Regions from separate parts of the Uliginosibacterium sediminicola genome, predicted to be linked through region 2. Evidence: predicted binding sites of a transcription regulator. Region 2 holds the regulator's gene; the other holds the start of a gene.
What was found. The regulator HrcA, encoded in region 2, represses chaperone genes, less so after heat shock. The targets are predictions, from matches to a motif close to TNTTAGCACTCNNNGNCNNNGAGTGCTAANA.
Positions count from the first base shown of each region.

Region 1: the regulator HrcA is predicted to act here: its motif matches at 1,711-1,741, upstream of groES (co-chaperone GroES).

Region 1 is NZ_JBDIVE010000001.1:93,419-96,830, forward strand. Features, by position in the region: gene ABDB84_RS00465 (HAD domain-containing protein) at 407-931, shown strand; gene groES (co-chaperone GroES) at 1,844-2,134, shown strand; gene groL (chaperonin GroEL) at 2,304-3,412, shown strand, end outside.
Region 2 is NZ_JBDIVE010000007.1:3,578-6,989, forward strand. Features, by position in the region: gene ABDB84_RS12935 (alpha/beta hydrolase) at 1-318, opposite strand, end outside; gene ABDB84_RS12940 (hypothetical protein) at 323-1,069, opposite strand; gene hrcA (heat-inducible transcriptional repressor HrcA) at 1,062-2,090, opposite strand; gene ABDB84_RS12950 (NAD kinase) at 2,184-3,065, shown strand; gene recN (DNA repair protein RecN) at 3,069-3,412, shown strand, end outside.

The sequences.
Region 1 (3,412 bases), on a different contig from region 2:
GAATGCATAACCTGAGAAAACTATGAACTTCTGCTTTTCGATAGCAAGGCTTGCATTTGAGCAGCCGAGCGTCCGGTAGCACGAATTGACGGCCACCCCGGGTGGCCGTTTTCTTTTATTTGCCCGCCTGAGTGGAACTCGCACCGCACCAGATTTTTTTATTGAATCAGTTTTTCCTGAAGCATTGCTATTACGGTAATCCCCCCTAAAAAGAGGCTGCCGAGTCACGACGCATCTCAGGCAAGTCTGCCATGTAGGACAGGGCTCATAACATGTTGGTTTTGGAAGTGTGCATCCGTAATAGACTAGCGTTTTTTCTTATAATCAACGGGGGCGTGGATGACCAAAACTCGCACAAGATATTCGTCATTTTCTGCGTTCCAAGCTGTGCCAAAGGCTACGTCATATGCGTTATTTGGTGCTCGCCGCTTGCAATTGGCTCAAGGTGTCTACTGTGAGCTCCGCGAATAGTGGTCCTGTGCAGGTACTGTTCGTCGACTTTGATGGTGTTCTACACGACGCGAATGAGGCCGCGTTTGACTTCGAGGCGCATGTGCTGCTCGACAATCCTCGGCTATTCGAACACATTCCTCTGCTTGCAGAGGCGCTTGCGCCTTATCCCGAATTGCGCATCGTTGTCAGCTCTGATTGGCAATCACTCTTCGATGATGCAGCTTTGGTGCGTCTTCTAGGACCTCTTGGCCCCAGGTTTAGTGGTGTGACTGAGATGCGTGCGCAGACACGTGCTGACTCCATCCTGCGCTGTGCGCAGCGCCTTAAGCTAACCTCATGGCTTGCACTTGACGACAACGAAAGCGTAGTCAAGGCAAGTCGTACGGACTCACGCTTTATCGCTTGTCCTTCAGATAAGGGTATCAGCGATGCTACCGCTTTGCGCGCACTGAAGAAGCGACTTGCTGTGGTCGTGTAGGCAGGGTGAGGTGGCCAGACTGGCGACGAGCACCTTGCTGTCCGCGGCTCTGTCACAGAGCAATAAAAGGCAATATTTTGCCGTTTAAGTGCATTTCCTGAATATAAACAGCAAAATATTGCCTTTTATTTTGGGCGGGGTGTGGAAAGGGGGGGAATTGGCAACGCCAAATTTGCACCCATTCCGACCATTAACCCGTTGACGCTCTCTCGGAACGCCTCGCCGCGCCAGCGTGCAAGTAAGCCCAGAAGCAAGAAATCATGAGAGTCGGAGAACGCCGTGCCTGTACGAGAGCGCCTCACCGCAGAGTCAGTAACAGATGCGTGTGTAGCTTGACAGGGCGGTTGCTTGCCTGGACGCGCTACAAGACCTGAGCCACCCATGAACCGAAGTGCGCTAAAACACCTCCGTAAATAGGCTGCCTTTTCAATGAACCGGCTGCAGCTTGCCGCTGTGGATGTTGATGGGGACGACCTGCTTCCCGCACCTCGTTTTCCAGTCAAGGCGAAATGACGACAGCTAGCTCTCAGTTAATGCGTCTTGGATTCTCTCGTTATGCGTCCATGCTCGGCAGAAACCCTTGTCTGGCAAGCGATGGTTTCTCAGTTTTCTTGGCCTCCCACACAAAGAACTCGCTGCTCAACGCTGCGTGGCTTGCAGGTGGCAAACGAACCCACGCCGCATAGAGGGTTCAAGTTGAACTGCGAAAGGTTCAAGTTGAACTGCAAACGACATCAATTTACAAGGCGCCCCTTGAAATACCCTGGGGGCGCCCCTATTATTAGCACTCGTCAGGGGTGAGTGCTAACAGCCAGCGCCGCGCAAGTTCGTGGCCGCACCCCCGCCTTTCGGGAAATGCCTTGTGGCTTTTTCTTTTGTTTCAAACACATATCCTTCTTTTCAGGAGCGAAAATGAGTATTCGTCCTTTGCATGACCGCGTGATCATCAAGCGTATTGAAGCTGAGCGCACCACGGCCAGCGGTATCGTCATCCCCGACAGCGCAGGTGAAAAGCCCGATCAAGGCGAAGTGCTGGCAGTGGGCAATGGCAAGATCCTCGAAAACGGCAGCGTCCGTCCGCTCGACGTCAAGGTCGGTGACCGCGTCCTGTTCGGCAAGTACGCTGGCCAGACCGTCAAGGTCAATGGCGAGGAAGTCCTGGTTGCCCGTGAAGAAGATATTCTCGGCGTCATCGAAAAGTAAAAACGGGTGCTGCGCTACTGCGCGGCCCGATCTCGATCCTGCGATGCTCGACGTATAGAACATACGTCTGCGCTTCTCGAATCGACCTCGAACCGCTCGCGACGCGCCTCCCCCGTTTTTCGCACTGCGATTACTGAATTCGAATCACAATTTCTGGAGTCATATAAACATGGCAGCTAAACAAGTTCTGTTCGGCGACGACGCACGCGCCAAGATCGTCAACGGCGTTAACATCCTGGCCAATGCGGTCAAGGTTACGCTGGGCCCGAAGGGTCGTAACGTGGTGCTCGAGCGCAGCTTCGGCGCCCCGACGGTGACCAAGGACGGTGTGTCCGTCGCCAAGGAAATCGAACTGAAGGACAAGTTCGAAAACATGGGCGCACAGCTGGTGAAGGAAGTCGCTTCGAAGACCTCCGACAACGCCGGTGACGGCACCACCACCGCAACCGTGCTGGCTCAAGCCATCGTGCGCGAAGGCTTCAAGTACGTGGCTGCTGGTTTCAACCCGGCCGATCTGAAGCGCGGTATCGACAAGGCTGTCAGCGCCATCGTTGCCGAGATCAAGAAGAACGCCAAGCCGACCACCACCAACAAGGAAATCGCCCAAGTCGGTTCGATTTCCGCCAACAGCGACAGCTCGATCGGCGACATCATCGCCAACGCGATGGACAAGGTTGGCAAGTCGGGCGTGATCACCGTTGAAGACGGCAAGAGCCTGGACAACGAGCTGGATGTCGTCGAAGGTATGCAATTCGACCGCGGCTACCTGTCGCCCTACTTCATCAACAACCAAGAGAAGCAAATCGCTGCGCTGGACAACCCGTTTGTCCTGCTCTTCGACAAGAAGATCTCGAACATCCGCGACCTGCTGCCGGTGCTGGAACAAGTCGCCAAGGCTGGCCGTCCGCTGCTGATCATCGCTGAAGATGTCGATGGCGAAGCGCTGGCAACCCTGGTGGTGAACAACATCCGTGGCATCCTCAAGACCGTGGCCGTCAAGGCTCCGGGCTTCGGCGACCGCCGCAAGGCCATGCTCGAAGACATCGCCATCCTCACCGGTGGCCAGGTCATCGCTGAAGAAGTCGGTCTGTCGCTGGAAAAGGCCACCCTGGCCGATCTGGGCCAAGCCAAGCGCATCGAAGTCGACAAGGAAAACACCATCATCATCGACGGCGCTGGCAAGGCAGAAGCCATCCAGGCTCGTGTGACGCAAATCGAAGCGCTGTCGGAAGCCTCCACTTCGGACTACGACCGTGAAAAGCTGCAAGAACGCAAGGC
Region 2 (3,412 bases):
GAGGAAGGGCTCTTCATTGTGATCGGAAGGTGGCGCCACGACGACGCTGGCCAGGCCGCGCGCATTCCACAGCGTGCGCGTGCGCAGCAGGAAATTGCCGCGCCCGGCGCCAAGTTCGCCGTTGTCCTTGATCTCCACCTGGCCATTGCTGCCATTGAACAGCAGCACCACGGCGCGTGGCTGTGGCGGCGCGTTGAGCAGGATGCGTTCGGTGATGCCGCTGCGCGTGGCCACATCGATGACCTTGTTGCTCTGCGCCTGGGCGGTGCCGAGCAGGGCGGCGGCGAATAGCAGCGCGTGAATGAGGTAGCGGTTCATGGCATCAGCATCCCGAGAGGCGCAATTGCTCCGTGAGCTCTTGCTGCAGGCGATTGAGGTCGAGCATGGTCGCCGCATTGCCACCGGCGCGCTGGCGGTCGCGAATGCGCTTGGCCGAGTCGAGCAGGTTGCGGCACAGCGCTTCGTCGACCGGGCGACTGGCCGCTTCGCTGTTCTGGATCGGGATGCCACCGCCGCGCCGGTTATCGCTGCTCGTTTGCGATGAGCTGGCGCTGCTGGCCGCCGGTACAGCGGCGGGCGCTGGCGGCGGTGGCGCAAGCGGCGCGCTGGCGGCTACAGCGGGTGTGAATGTGGGGGCCACGACGGCAGCGGATTCGGCTTTGGCGCGCGTCTGCATGCAGTCGGCTTCGACCTGGCGGCGCACATCGAGCGCCGAGCCGCGCTTGTAATAGACGTAGCGGATGAAGGCGCTGTTGGCCGGGTTGCGGCTGATCTGCTCGGCCTCGGTGCGGCCGCCTTCTTTCTCCCAGCGCATGCGCATGGCGGCATCGCCTTGCTGCGCACAGAATTCATCGGGCGGGCGGCTGGAGGATGCGCTCTTGCTGCTCTTGCTACTTTTGGCGGTCTTGCTGGCGGGCTCTCGGCTGTCGAGGATGATCTCGCTGCCATTGCCGTCGGCACAGGGTTTGTCCTGCAAGGTATTGCCGCAGCGGTAGAGGCTTTGTGCCTGAACCGGCAGTACGGCCAGCAGGGCCAGCAGCAGCGCGCTGCGGCGCAGGGCATCAAGCATGATTGGAGAGGGCTCCGCTGAGCAGGCGTGCGGTGATATCGACAATCGGAATGACGCGTTCGTAGGCCATGCGCGTCGGGCCGATCACGCCGACGGTGCCGACCAGCTTGCCGTCGACCTCGTAAGGCGCGGTGATGACGCTGCACTCATCGAGCGGCGAGATGCCCGATTCGCCGCCGATGAAGATCTGCACGCCCTCGGCGCGCTGCGACAGGTCGAGCAGCTGGATCAGGCCGGACTTCTGCTCGAACAGGCGGAACAGCTCGCGCATGCGGCCCATGTCGGAGGAGAGGTCGTTGACGTCGAGCAGGCGGCTTTCGCCGGAGATCACGTAGCGGCTCTGTTCTTCCTGCAGGGCGCGGTCGCCGGCGTCGATGGTGGCGGTCATCAGCTCGACCATATCGGAGCGCAGCTGAACCAGCTCGTCGCGCAGGTGCGCGAGCATTTCGCCAAAGCCCAGGCCGACGCAGTGATGATTGAGGTAATTGGCGGCCGTGGTCAGCTCGGCCGGCGAGTGCGGGCGCTGGGTGTGCACGATGCGGTTCTGCACATCGCCAGACATGGTGACGATGATCAGCAGCACGCGTGTTTCGGAGAGACTCACGAATTCGATCTGGCGGACCTTGTCGGTCTCCTGCCGGGTGGCGACGACGATGCCGGCGAACTGGGTCAGCTCGGAGAGCAGGTTGGAGGCGGCGGCGATCACGCGCTTGGGCTCATCTGGCTGGATATGGCTTTGCAGGTGATGCACTTCCGCCTGCTCCAGCGGTTTGACGGTCAGCAAGGTGTCGACGAAGAGGCGGTAGCCCAGCGGCGTCGGAATGCGTCCGGCCGAGGTATGCGGGCTGCTGATCAGGCCCAGCTCTTCGAGGTCCGCCATGACATTGCGGATGGTGGCTGGCGAGAGCTCCAGGCCGGATTGGCGGGAGAGCGCGCGCGAACCGACCGGTTGTCCCTCGGCGATATAGCGCTCTACCAGAGTCTTGAGCAGTATGCGGGCGCGTCCATCTAGCTGTGTCATGGTCTGATTCTAAGGCATGCATCCACTGATTGTGAAAGATGCTGCATGCGGCCGGCGCGGTCAAGACACAATGGCTTATGGTTTAATTCGCCCATGAACGAATTTCGCACCGTCGCCCTGGTGGGCAAGTATCAGAGCGCCGAAGCGGCCGAGGCCCTGCGGCGCCTGGCGGCCTTCCTGCAGCAGCGCGAGGTCACGGTGCTGGTCGATGACGAGACCGCACTGTTGGTCGGCGGCATCGACGGAGCCAAGGTCTCGAGCTTCGAGCAGATCGGCGAGCATGCCGAGCTGGCTGTCGTCGTCGGTGGCGATGGCACCATGCTCAGCGCTGCGCGCCGCCTGTGCGCCTATCCGGTACCGATGCTGGGCATCAACCAGGGGCGCCTGGGTTTTCTCACCGATGTCGGCCGTGGCGAAATGCTCGACCGCCTGGGCGAGATCCTCGATGGCAAGTATCTGCGCGAGCGCCGCGTGCTGCTCGAAGCCGAAGTGCTGCGCGACGGGCGCAGCGTGTTCAATTCGGTGGCCCTCAATGATGTGGTGATCAGCCGTGGCGAAGTCGGCCGCATGATCGAGTTCGAGCTGGTGGTCGATGGCGAGTACATCTACTCGCAACGTTCCGACGGCATGATCGTCGCCACGCCGACCGGTTCCACCGCCTATGCCTTGTCGGCCAATGGCCCCTTGCTGCATCCGCGTCTGGCCGGCATGGTGCTGGTGCCGCTGTGCCCGCATGGCCTGACTTACCGGCCGATTGCGCTGTCGCATGACAGCATCGTCGAGCTCACCGTGGTGGCGCCGCACGATGCGCGCATCCACTACGATGGCCAGACCCTGTTCGATGCGCATGGCGGCGACATCGTGCGGGTGCGCCGTTCTTTTCAGTCCATCACCCTCATCCATCCGGGCAACTACAGCTACTTCGCTGTGTTGCGCGAAAAACTCAACTGGAGCGCCAGCCCGCGCCTGTCCTGACCCATGCTGCGCAGACTGCTGATTGCTGATTTTGTCTTGGTTGACCGCCTCGAACTGGATTTTCGTGGCGGCTTTGGCGCGCTGACCGGCGAGACCGGCGCGGGCAAATCCATCCTGCTCGATGCGCTCTCGCTGCTGCTCGGCGAACGCGCCGATGCCAACGTGGTGCGCGCCGGTTGCGAGAAGGCAGACCTTTCCGCCGAGTTCGAACTGGCCAGCGATTCACCCGCTCAGGCCTGGCTGCGTGCGCAAGACCTGGGCGGCGACGAGGCCGAGCTCTTGGTGCGCCGCGTGGTCGATAACAATGGCCGTTCGCGTGCCTATATCAATGGCGTGCCGGCCACGGC